DNA from 4 places in the Shewanella sp. FeAMO genome. Region 1 is predicted to be linked to each of the others. Evidence: predicted binding sites of a transcription regulator. Region 1 holds the regulator's gene; each other region holds the start of a gene.
The links. The regulator sigma-54, encoded in region 1, starts transcription at its own class of promoters, with help from an activator protein. The targets are predictions, from matches to a motif close to GTTGGCACGNNNNTNGNNT.
Positions count from the first base shown of each region.

Region 1 (3,188 bases):
GGCTTCCTGAGGCATACCATGCTTAAAGCCGAACGACTCGAAGTTGATCACCAGCTCTTTATCGACACTGCCAAGCAGAATTTCCCGCACTGTGTCACTGAGTTCATAGATGTTCAGCGCCGAGGTGTCTATGTAGTGATCCACCAGTTTCGACATGGGTTCCAGCAGCTTGCCTTCGAGCTTGATGGCATCCTGTAGTGAGACTTTGCTCTTGGACAGGGGGTGCAGTCTGCGGGTTTCGCTGTAGCGCTTCAGAAGCACTTTATCAGAGGCGTTGAGGAAGAAGCTGGTCAGTTGGGTGTTTTCCGGCAAGGCCGCCAACTGTTGTTCCAGCACCTTTTCCTGATCCGGCATATTGCGCACATCTATGCTGATGGCGACCAGATCATTGCTGCCACGGAGGTTTTCCAACAGGCTGCCAATCATGGGCAGGGGGAGATTATCCACACAGTAGTAACCCAGGTCTTCGAGTACCCTGAGGGCAACGGATTTTCCGGAACCGGAGCGGCCTGAGACTATGGCGAGTTTCATCCTGTGATCACCTGATAGAGTTCTGTTTCGTCGCTGGATTTTCGCAACTGCTTGAGTATCGCCTTATCGCTGAGCTTTTCAGCCATGGCGGATAGGGTACTCAGGTGTTGCTGACATTGATCTGCGGGCACCAGGAGGGCGAACAGTATGTCCACCGGCTGGTTGTCTATGGCATCGAAGGCGATAGGCTCTTCGCATTTGACCAGCACGGCAATCGGCTCTGTAATGTCCGGTAGTCTGCCATGCGGAATCGCAATACCATTACCTATACCTGTGCTCCCCATCTTTTCGCGGGCCAAAAGGCTTTCAAAAATCGCTTGAGAGGAAAGGGTGGGGTACTGGGCGCTAGCGAGATCGCTAATCAGCTCCAGTACCTTTTTCTTACTGCCCGGAGTGGCACAGGTAGTGCACTCCGGCCGCAGGATGGTACTCAGTTCCATCGTTAGTGTTTTGTCAGCTTTTCTTTGTGTTTAATGACCTGACGATCCAATTTATCAATCAGAACGTCGATGGCGGCATACATGTCGGCATGTTCAGAAGTTGCATAGACTTCGCCGCCTGTGAGGTGGATCTTGGCTTCGGCTATCTGTTGCAGTTTTTGTACATTGAGCACAACGTGCACATTATTGATCTGTTCGAAATGGCGTTCAAGTTTAGAAAACTTACTTTCCACGTAGTCACGCAGTGAGTCGGTGATCTCGATATGATGTCCTGTCAGGTTGATTTGCATAGAAAGATTCCTCCAATTTCCAACTGTGGATTTATAAACTCTTACGCTGGTTCGACGGTGGTATCATCATAGCCTCGCGATACTTGGCTATGGTGCGTCTTGCAACGTTGATTCCCTGTTCTGCCAGAAGTTGCGCCATCTTGCTGTCGCTCAAAGGCTTCTTCTGGTTTTCCGCTGCCACGAGCTTCTTGATAAAAGCCCTGATCGCCGTGGAAGAGCATTCTCCGCCATCTTCGGTGCCGACATGGCTGGAGAAGAAGTACTTCAATTCAAATATTCCCCTGGGGGTATGCATATACTTTTGAGTGGTGACCCTGGAGATGGTCGATTCATGCATCTCGACCGCTTCGGCAATATCGTTGAGCACCATGGGTTTCATGGCCTCTTCACCATATTCAAAAAATCCCTGCTGGAACTGCACTATACAGTTGGCCACCTTGAGCAGGGTGTCGTTGCGGCTCTCCAGGCTCTTGATAAACCATTTGGCTTCCTGAAGATGACCTCGAATAAACTGGCTGTCTGATTGACTGCGGGCGCTACGAGCCATAGCCGCATACTGCTGATTGATCCCGAGTTTGGGCATACAGTCCGGGTTGAGTTCTACTACCCAGCGGCCGTTTTTCTTCCAGACACTGACATCAGGGATCACATATTCCTCGTCCATCGGCTGCACCAGCAAGCCGGGGCGGGGATTGAGGCTCTGAATCAGGTTGATGGCGTCACGCAGCTGATCTTCCTTGAGCTTGGTCTTGCGCATCAGGGTGCGGAAATCACGGGCGGCAATGAGATCCAGATGTTCGTCAATCAACAAGCGGGCGTCGGCCAGATGCGGGGTGTCTGCGTTGAACTGTTGCAACTGGATCAGCAGGCATTCGCGCAGATCTCTGGAGGCGATGCCGACAGGATCGAAGTGCTGGATCCGCTTGAGTACTGCCTCGACTTCATCGAGCTCAATCTCAGGGTTGCCCATGGCTTCGAGGATCTCCTCTGTGCTCTGGGTCAGATAGCCCTGCTCGTCGATGGCATCAATAATGGCGGTGGCAATGGCGTCGTCGGTATCGGAAAACGGGGTCAGGTTCTTCTGCCATTCCAGATGTTCATAGAGACCTTCGCTGGTTTCACCCTGGAAGGGCATATCATCTTCACGGCCCATGGCCGGCCCGGAGGCGCTGGCGGCGGTAAAGACTTCGTCCCAGGTGGTATCCATAGGTAATTCATCCGGCATAGACTCATTGTTCAATGCCTCTGAGGTTTCTACCGTGGAACCATCTTCCTGCTTGGCGCTCAACTCGCCGGCGTCGTTTTCCTTGTGGTTGTCGTCGATAGCGTCATCCTGGTTGTCCTCGGCCATTTCCAACAGAGGGTTGGCTTCCAAGGCTTCCTGGATTTCCTGCTGCAGCTCAAGGGACGACAGTTGCAGCAGGCGAATAGCCTGTTGCAACTGAGGTGTCATGGTCAACTGTTGACCCAGTTTGAGCTGGAGTGACGCTTTCATTATACCGCTAATCCCTACTCGTTATTTTTCAAGGAAAAAATTCAATAATAACAAACTATAATACCCGGAATTGCCACCGGATGACATGATCCTAACTATAGCCTGAATTGTTCGCCTAAGTACACAGCGCGCACTTGCTGGTTGTCCAAGATTTCAGCGGGTGTGCCCTCGGCGATCAACTGCCCATGGCTGACTATGTAGGCTCGCTCACAAACGTCGAGTGTTTCGCGAACATTGTGGTCTGTGATCAGCACCCCCAAACCGCGGGACTTAAGCTGTTCGATGATTTTCTTGATATCGATAACTGAGATGGGATCCACACCGGCGAACGGCTCATCCAGCAGAATGAACTGTGGATTGGCGGCCAATGCCCGGGCGATTTCCACTCGGCGGCGTTCTCCGCCGGAGAGGGACATCCCCAGGCTGTCACGT
Region 1 is NZ_CM132201.1:4,121,349-4,124,536, reverse strand. Features, by position in the region: gene rapZ (RNase adapter RapZ) at 1-531, opposite strand, end outside; gene ptsN (PTS IIA-like nitrogen regulatory protein PtsN) at 528-971, opposite strand; gene hpf (ribosome hibernation promoting factor) at 974-1,261, opposite strand; gene ACWAU4_RS18540 (RNA polymerase factor sigma-54) at 1,293-2,756, opposite strand; gene lptB (LPS export ABC transporter ATP-binding protein) at 2,852-3,188, opposite strand, start outside.

Region 2 (3,188 bases), 2.4 Mb from region 1:
TGATGGTGACATTGCTGCCGCCCATATAGAGCGGGTTCACCGACATGTCCGAGCCTTTCTTGATCTTGTTACCGACGCTTTTCTTCGCCTGGGTCGACTCCACCAGCACCACAGTGATGATGTCCCCTACCCTGTGCGCCCGCAGATCCGAGTAAAGCGAAGACGCCTGGCTATCCTGATAAATAGAGCCGGTCGGCGCTATCCGGGTCGGCGGTGCTTCGGGATACACAGGCGCATAATAGGGATCATCGGCTATGGGTTTATTCTGGGTAGCAGTGCAAGCCCCCAGAAACAAAGCCGGAATGATAAGGAACAAGGGTTTCATCACATCACCTCATCACAGATTCTGGTTCACGTAGGCCAGCATCTGGTCTACGGCCGAAATGACTTTGGAGTTCATTTCGTAGATCCGCTGACTCTCAATCAGGTTAACCAGCTCTTCGGTCACGTTAACGTTGGAGGTTTCCAGCGAGCCCTGACGAATGGAGCCCAAACCGTCAAGCGAAGCCGTGCCCTGAATTGGGGTACCGCTGGCGCCCGTCTCCAGATAGAGGTTTTGCCCTATGGGATCCAGGCCGGACGGATTGATGAAATCAGAGATGGTCAGCTGGCCCACCACCTGGTTTTCGGCGGCACCCGGGGTTTTAACCGACACTTCACCTTCGGCGGAAACGGTAATACTGGTGGCATCGTCCGGAATGGTAATGGCAGGCTGCAGCACATAGCCGGCGCCGGAAGTCACTATCTGGCCGGTATCATCCAGAGTGAACTGGCCGTTGCGAGTGTAGGCAGTGGTGCCGTCCGGCAGCTGGATTTCAAAGAATCCCGGGCCTTCAATCATCATGTCCAGCGCGTTATCTGTGGTTTGCAGATTCCCCTGGGAGAAAATCTTCTGGGTGGCCACTACCTTGGTACCTGCGCCCAGGTTAAGGCCATTGGGCAGCTTGGTGTTGGAAGCACTGATACCACCGGCCTGATTGACCGTCTGATACAGTAAGTCTTCAAATATCGCCCGGCCCTTTTTGTAGCCTATGGTGCTGGCATTAGCGACGTTATTTGAAATCACCGAGATGTCTGTTTGCTGGGCATCTAGCCCAGTCTTACTTATCCATAACGCGGGATGCATATCAATTACTCCTAGCTAATGCGCATCAATGAAGCGGACGACTTGTCGTTCTCTTCTGCGGTTTTCATCATTTTTACCTGCAGCTCAAACTGACGTTGCAGCTCAATCAGGTTGACCATTTCATCCACGGCATTGACATTGCTGCCTTCCACAGCGCCACTTTCCACATTCACAAAGGGATCGGCGGCGGCCGGATTGCCGTCCAGAGTGCGGAACAAACCATCTTCACCGCGCATCAGATTCTGATTGCCCGGGTTGACCAGCTTGATGCGGCCCACCTCTTCAATCACCTCTGCGGTTGCGCCCTGGGGACGAATGGAGATGGTGCCGTCGGTGGCAATCTGGATTTTGTCTATCGGCAACGGCAGCACTATCGGGCCGTTATCGCCCATTACCGGGTTGCCCCTGTCGTTACGCAGTAAACCTGTGGTGTCAAAACTCAGACTGCCGGAGCGGGTATAGGCCTCGCTGCCATCGGCTGCCTGCACCGCAATCCAGCCTTGATCTTTGATGGCTATGTCCAGATCCCGCCCGGTCGATTTGATAGGACCGGACTGAAAGTTGGCCGAGGGCGACTCTGTCATGGCAAACACCCGGGTCGGCAATCCTTCACCGAAGGCTTGCATAGCACGGGCCTGAGCCATGTCTGACTTGAAACCATCTGTGTTGGCATTGGCCAGGTTGTTACCCCGAACCGCCAGCGCATTCATGTTTTGTTTGGCGCCAGTCATGGCGACATAGAGAAGTTTGTCCACCTGCTGCTCCGTCAATCTTTTTACCTATTCAGGTAAAAGCAAACATCGTGCCAATAAAATGAGCAATCGAGCGCAGTGACAACAGAAGAACTTCAGTAACTTGGGGGTGTGTACAGGGAGAAGCGGCAAGACATTGCCGTAGCGGCAATGTCTTGCGCAGGAAGGATTAGCGGATCTGCAGCACTGTCTGCTGCAGTGTATTGTTCACTTCCAGAGTACGGGAGTTGGCCTGGAAGTTACGCTGAGCCGAAATCAGGTCCACCAGCTCAGTGGTCAGGTCGACGTTGGCCTGTTCCAGCGTTGAGGAACGGATACTGCCGAACACGCCACTGTTGGCCTCACCGGCCAGCGCTGCACCTGAGTCCAGGCTCGCTTTCCAGGAGGTGTTACCTACCTGGCTCAGACCCTGTTCATTGGAGAAACGCGCCAGTGCCACCCGCGCCAAAGGCACGGTCGAGCCATTGCTGTATTTCGCTGAGATCAACCCGTCTGTACCCACTTCCACATTGGTCAGACGACCCACAGTCACCCCATCCTGCGTCAATTCAGTGGCGTTGAACTTTTCCGAGAACTGGGTCGGGTTGTTGAAGTCTATGGTTATTGTCTGGGTTCCGTCCGCCGCAGGGCCGAGAACATTGGCACCGCCAACACCCAACTGCTCTGTGGTGATCACCGCAGGATCTGAACCTATGTAACCGCCGACATCGTTGAACTTGAGCACTGCGCCAGTCCAGCCACCAGCAGTTTGCGCTGTGCCTGTACCATCCGGGTTACCGTCACCATCAGTATCTGTCTGGTAGCTGCCAGCGGCGCCGCCCAGATTGACCGGCTTGTCGTCGATAGCATAATAAGCCACCCAGTTACTCTCGCCCGTGTAGGCGCCATTGTCCGGACGCACAAAATAGGTGGTCAAGGTGTGGGAGTTACCCAGGGAGTCATAAATGGTCACTGCGGTTGAGTTGTTGAAAGTGTCTGACTTGGATGGGTCAAACAGCGCCGGATCTTTGGTGGTCTGGGTGGAATCCAGGTTCATGCTGATGCCGACATTATTGGTCTTCTGCGGGCTACCGGCAGTATCCGGGATCTGCACCGGCTTGGTAGTGGTCAAACTCACAGAGGTGGAGTTGCCGTCTTTATCGACAGGGAAGCTCTGCAGGAAGTTACCTGCGGCATCGACCAGGAAACCGTTTTCATCACGCTTGAAGGCACCGGCGCGGGTGAAAGAGTAATCCTGACTGCCCACATTGGGAGAGGTCACGAAGAAACCGCCACCGTTGATCGCCAAATCCAACGCATTGTTGGTGGAG
Region 2 is NZ_CM132201.1:1,681,168-1,684,355, reverse strand. Features, by position in the region: gene flgH (flagellar basal body L-ring protein FlgH) at 1-325, opposite strand, end outside; gene flgG (flagellar basal-body rod protein FlgG) at 338-1,126, opposite strand; gene flgF (flagellar basal-body rod protein FlgF) at 1,138-1,881, opposite strand; gene flgE (flagellar hook protein FlgE) at 2,048-3,188, opposite strand, start outside.
Region 2: a site for sigma-54 is predicted at 1,918-1,936, ahead of flgF (flagellar basal-body rod protein FlgF). Genes of this name have one in related genera too.

Region 3 (3,188 bases), 2.4 Mb from region 1:
GCAGCGGCAGATGATGGGTCAGTTGCCAATCGGGAAGTAGAGGAACCAGAGTGCCTTTTTCTATTTCATCTTCCAGCAGATAACTGGCGAGATAAACCACCCCAAGCCCACTGACAGCGGCAGACTTGAGCGCCGGCGCATTGTCGACTCTGAAATTCCCCGAAACCCCTATCTCACAGTAGTCATCGCCCTTCTTGAATTGCCAGACGCTGTGCTCATGCCATTCACCGTGGTAAACCAAACAGTTGTGCTCCACCAGCTGCTCCGGACGGGCCGGCATACCGTGGGCCGCAACATACCCGGGGGAAGCCACCAGCAGGAACTGACACTTCATCAACGGGCGGGCCACCATACCCAGAGGCAGTTGCTCTGACATGGTCAGCAGCAGATCCAGGCCTTCACTGACCACATCAACCTTATGGTCCAACAGGCTCACCTGCAGCTCGAGATCCGGGTGACGGGTCATAAACTCGGGCAGTGCCGGAATAATATGCATGGTGCCGAACGACTGGGAGATCCCTACCTTGAGCACGCCTCGGGTGGCATCATTGAGGTTGTGCACACTGGCCACCGCCTGATCCGCATCCCGGAGCAGTTCTTCCCCCTGCACATACAGCAGATTACCGGCTTCGGTGAGGCTTAAGCTACGGGTTGTTCGCTGGATCAACTGGATCCCGAGTTTATGTTCAAGATCGGCAACCTGGGTACTGACCTTGGATTTGGATATTCCAAGCCTGCGCGCCGCGGCACTGAAGCTGCCGGCACGGGCGACATGAGTGAAAATAGCGATAGGTTCTAACAGTTCTAACATGAAAGTCGCCTTAAGCCGTTTACAACACTGGTAAAAGCTTTCCTGGAAAAGCGACGGGCCTCACCGTCAAGACCCCAAAATGGGGTGTGGGCTGCCGGGTTTTGGAAAGCGCACTGGGTAGAGTCACTGAGTCCTGACTTGGGTGTCAGTTTTATTATTTTTGCGAAGTATACCAATTCTTTCTTATTGACTCTAACCCAAGGATAGCCTTGAGCCAAAAAAACCGCCGCAGTGATGGCATAATCAACAGATAATCAATAAAAAACCCCTGTATCAAGGGAGGGGAAGATACAGGGGGAATCACCAGCTTAAATCTTATTGCTGCAGTTCAACCTTGCCGGACAGTACCTGGAATTCGCCCAGTTCAGGGATCTGCTTGCGTAACTTGTCTTCCAGCACCACCAAACGTTGGAAGTTGTCGCAAAGCGCGTCGGCTCTCTGCTCCATCTCCTGGGCGCGGGACTCCATTTGCACTTCAATATCCTTGCCCATCTTTTCCATCTTCTGGCTGAAGGCATTGATCTTCTCATCAAAGGTTTCGCCCTCACCTGACATCATGGCGCTGCCCATGGCCATCATCAAACTGCCTAGCGACTGCTGTACCAGTTGCTCTATTTCTTTGGAAAACTCATCACCAAAGGCGTTTTCCAGCGACTCTTCAGTGGCCCCGAGGAAGTACTGGTCACCATTGCGATGAGCCACTTCATAGACTCGCTGTTGCAGACTGTCCATGGTTTCATCCAACTTGGCACCGGCGGCATCACCCAAGAGTGGTGTCAGAGCCATGCTCACGGCCTCGCTCGCCATGGTGACGGCATCTTCCACCAAAGAGATAACTTCGGGTAACTGCTGAGCCATGGCATCCGAGTACTCGTTGACAAGCTTGCTCTGCTCGGCATTCAAGGCCACTTCTTCACCTTCCACATAAAGGCGGCCCGGCTCAATTCGATAGTGTTCTTTCCCTTGATTACTGACACTCAGCTTCTTGGGTTCCAGTGATATGTCGTAGTTGAGTGACATCTCGCATTGCTCATCTCTTGGCTCAAAGTTGATCGCCATAGCAGGCGCCGCCGCAAACAGTGCACACACCAAAGATATTCCACCAATTGCTTGTTTCATTCTGTCTTCCCTCTCGTTTTAATCTGCCGAGTAAACTTGGTTACCGCTTATGGCTCAGAATAAAGCAGACTTTGTGCCAAAGTTATAATCAACTGATACTAAAAGAATAAACATCAAGTATGGCAGCAGAATATGAAAATCCACCATCTAGGAGTGGCAAATTTTACCAACTTGTAGCCGTTATGATGAATAAGACACAAGAAACCAAAGAAAGGTTTAACAGGGAAAGCTCTGGATGGCCTAGACTGTTCCTTTTCTTCACTGCATTCGGGATTAAAAGCCATAATAGCCGCTGTGCCAGCAGCCTAAAGTCGTGGTGTTCCACACCACACCGAGCAAGAGGCTTTGCTTGTCCAAAGCCCCTTGCATCCCCAAGGACACCCCGACGTAGCCGAAATCCCCGCTGGCTTATGAAACAAATTGGCTACACTCAGGACTCGCCAAACGCATCCATGCATAAGGGCCAGCTCGCCTTCCTTGGCTCGCGCTCATGAACTTGTCGCTTCGCAACATTCGCCTTGCTCGACCTTCGAGCCTCGACATCCCTGTCTCGGCTACGCCAATTTGCAACAACGCCAGCGGCGGCTCCGAAGGGGAGTCGGTGCAATTCTGTAAGAGCTAACTTGTTTGAAGCGACCTATATGCCCGCAGACATACACCTCATTTTCAGGCACAGGCGGAACTGTGACCTTCCGAGCCAGGGATGGCGAGGCAGAGCTTACAGGGATGTACTTGCAGCGAGTCACAGGATCGCCTGTGCATAAGCCTGCGGCAGGCAATGAGAAACATCCGTCGCCGGAGGCCCTGCCAATACTAATTAGTAACTTTTAGCTAAAAGCTATGATAGCCGCTGTGCCAGCAGCCTAAAGTCGTGGAGCTTCGCCCCACACCCGACCAAGAAGGGATCAACAGCAATCCCCTCTTGGATCTCCCTTGCCGCCCCACACGGTGTCGAAAGCCCCTCGGCCTAATGGCGCAAATAACTATCGCTTCAGACGCTCATCCCTGATTCGACTGTCGCTGCTTCGGCATCCATGCCTCAGCTATGTTATTTGCGCCAACGGCTTTCGGCGACACCGAGGGGGAGTCGGTGCAATTCCTCATCCCAAAGTGTCGTATTCAGCTGCAGATATACGCCTAATTCCAGGTACAGGCGGGACTGTGACCGTCGAAAACAGGGACTTTTTCGTCGAGCGCCCAAGGATGGGTTAACAGCGTGTCATAGGATCGCCTGTGCATAAGCCTGCGGCAGGCAATG
Region 3 is NZ_CM132201.1:1,511,024-1,514,211, reverse strand. Features, by position in the region: gene ACWAU4_RS06835 (LysR family transcriptional regulator) at 1-811, opposite strand, end outside; gene ACWAU4_RS06830 (YggN family protein) at 1,127-1,930, opposite strand.
Region 3: a site for sigma-54 is predicted at 1,993-2,011, ahead of ACWAU4_RS06830 (YggN family protein). Genes of this name have one in related genera too.

Region 4 (3,188 bases), 2.0 Mb from region 1:
TAGATTGGTTGTCTCATTTAGGTTTTTCAGGAGTCGGTCTGTAAATGTCGCAGGAATTTAACGTTGTCGTATTGGGTGCCTCAGGGGCTGTGGGTCAAACCATGATAGAAATCCTTGAGGAGCGTAACTTCCCGGTGGCGAATCTGTTTCCACTGGCCAGCAGTCGCAGCGCCGGTGAAACCGTGAGTTTTCACGGTAAACAGGTAGAGATCCTCGATGTGGAGAGCTTCGACTGGACTCAGGCGCAGATAGGCTTCTTCTCTGCCGGTGGTGATGTTTCGGCCAAGTGGGCGCCGATAGCGGCCGATGCCGGTTGTGTGGTGATAGATAACACCTCCCACTACCGTTACGACCTGGATATTCCATTGGTTATTCCAGAGGTCAATCCACAGGCGATTGCCGACTTCCGTAACCGTAATATTATCGCCAATCCCAACTGCTCAACCATTCAGATGTTGGTGGCGCTCAAGCCTATCTATGATGCCTTTGGGATCAGCCGTATCAATGTGGCCACTTATCAGTCGGTTTCCGGTACAGGCAAAAAGGCGATTGAAGAGCTGGCGGGTCAATCTGCCAAGCTGCTGCAGGGCTTGCCTTCAGAGCCCAAGGTTTATGATAAGCAGATAGCTTTCAACGTGTTGCCGCATATAGATAAGTTTATGGAAAATGGCTACACCAAAGAAGAGATGAAGATGGTTTGGGAAACCCAGAAGATCCTCGGCGACAGCGAGGTCTTGGTGAACCCTACCGCGGTACGGGTACCTGTGTTCTATGGCCATTCGGAAGCGATTCATATCGAGACGCTGCAGCCGGTTGATGCCGCGGAAGTCAAGGCGGTATTGCGGGATGCCGAAGGCGTGGTGTTGTTTGAAGATGATGATGATTATCCGACAGCTGTCACCGAAGGTGCCGGTAGTGACCCTGTGTATGTCGGCCGGGTGCGCAAGGATATTTCCCACGATCTGGGCATAGATCTTTGGGTGGTCTCTGACAATATCCGCAAGGGCGCGGCGCTCAACAGTGTACAGATAGGCGAGATCTTAATCCGCGATTATCTCTAACACTCTAAGAACTCTTTGTTTCTGTTGAAAAAGCCTGCAAGCAGCAGGCTTTTTTTGTTTTGCAAATGTGAACAGTAGCAGGGCGGACATTTCTGGTTTATAGTAATCTCAATAAATACAAATGCCTAAAGCCAGTCGTCAGTTGGCGAAACCAGCGCTTGAAAGGGAAGAATGGATGAACTTTCGCACTTCATATCTTGTTGGCCTGATGGCCGCTTTTTTTGCCCTGAACCAAGGTACTCTCATTGAACCCGCCCATGCAGAAGGCCTGAAAATTACCGGCCCTGATGGTCAGGTGCGCCAACAGGTACGCCAGTATGGTCCGACTACGCCATCAGACACCTTCTGGAGCATTGCCCAGAAAGTCAGACCGGATTCCAGTGTCAGCATCTATCAGGTCATGGCCGCTATATTTGAGGCCAACCCGCACGCCTTCACCTCCAATAATTACAACAGCCTGGAACGGGGCATGATACTGCTGATCCCTTCCAAAGAGGTGATGCAGGCTATCCCCTTGAGTATGGCCAGAGCCCGTGCCGAGCAGGACGACAAGAGCTGGTCTTCCGGTAAGCCGCTAAAAGCAGATGATGGCAAAATTGAAACCGCCAAAGCCCCCGAGCGTGAAAGCCAAGCCGCAAAAGAGCCAACGGCGGCCACCCAAACTCCAACAGCGGCGCAGCCATCCAATGTAGCTACAAGTGCCAAGGAAAACAGCGCGCAGCCGAAGGTCAGTGAGCCATCGACTGAGCCAACTCAAGTGGCTGCAGACAAATCGCCAGCCACCACAACCGAAAAAGCAGCCACGGAAGCAACTCCGGAAACGGCCGACGACAACAGCATTGAAGCGCTGCAGAGCCGCAATCTGAGCCTGACCGATGAACTGGGACGCGCGCAGGACCTGCTCACAGTGGCCAATACCGATAACCAAGGGCTGCAAGCGCAAATCGATGAACTGAATCAGCGTCTGTCTGTGTTGGAAGAGTCTCTGCAGGCCAGCAAAAAGCAGGAGCAGCAACTCAAAGCCGAAAACGCTGAACTCAAGCAGCAACTTCAAGCTGCCAGCGCTACGGCTAATGAGCCGGACGACCTCTGGCGCAGCCTGATGGACAACCCGCTGTTACTGGCCCTGGCCGCGGCCATACCCGCGGTACTGCTGTTGTTATTGCTATGGAGCATGCTGCGCCGCAGACGTAAACAGAGTGATGCCCAAGCTCCACAGACCGAAGCGGCTCCAATGGCTGCCGCGGCTATCGCCGGCGCGGCCACAGCCGAGATGGCCAATGCCGACGATGAATTGGCGGTGCATCTGGATGATGATCCGGACGATTCCATTGATTCACTGCTGGATGTCGACAGCTCAGCGCTGCAGCCTGAGCCGGAAGTTGAGAGTGACAACGAGCAGATGGACATGGCGCAGGAGATGTTCATCGACTCGGGAGAGGGAGATGACACCCAAGAGACCGAAGATGAAGGCCAGTCCCTCGATGATCTCTGGGCCGAAGCCATGGGCGAGCAGGAGTCGGGTGAGCAGGATGAACCCGCTGAAGAAGACTTGGACTCACTGCTGGCCGGATTGGACGATACCGATAAACAGGAAACCATTCCTGAAGAGTTGCAGGCCGAAAGTGTTCCAGCATCAGAGCCTGAGCTCAGTGAAACCTTACCCGAAGATGTGACGGCCGCTTTCGACCAGAGCTTTGAAGCCGAGCTTGAACAGAACCTTAATCTTGAACCCGAAGAGCAGAGTCCCGAGCCTGAATTGGACACAGAGCTGCAGAGTTTGGATCTGGAGAGCCAGGCCGATGACAGCGCTGTAGTCATTGATGAGGATGAAGATCTCAGTGCTGCCATCGCCGCCGAATTGGCCGAAGATGAACAGGCTGAAGAGACTCTGGATGAGACACAGGAAGCCGATCTCGATGCGTTGCTGGCCGGGTTTGACGTCAATGAAAACACAGAACCTCAAATTGAAGCCGGTACTCAAGTTGAAGACGATAGTAAGACAGAAGCAGAGGAAGATCTCAGCGCTGCCATTGCTGCCGAGCTGGAGCTGGATGAGGATGACTCAGCTGATACCGAGCTGGGCGAAGAAGCAGACATTGATGCCTTGTTGGCTGGATTCGACTC
Region 4 is NZ_CM132201.1:2,076,832-2,080,019, forward strand. Features, by position in the region: gene ACWAU4_RS09320 (4-phosphoerythronate dehydrogenase) at 1-44, shown strand, start outside; gene ACWAU4_RS09325 (aspartate-semialdehyde dehydrogenase) at 45-1,061, shown strand; gene ACWAU4_RS09330 (FimV/HubP family polar landmark protein) at 1,237-3,188, shown strand, end outside.
Region 4: a site for sigma-54 is predicted at 1,203-1,221, ahead of ACWAU4_RS09330 (FimV/HubP family polar landmark protein). Genes of this name have one in related genera too.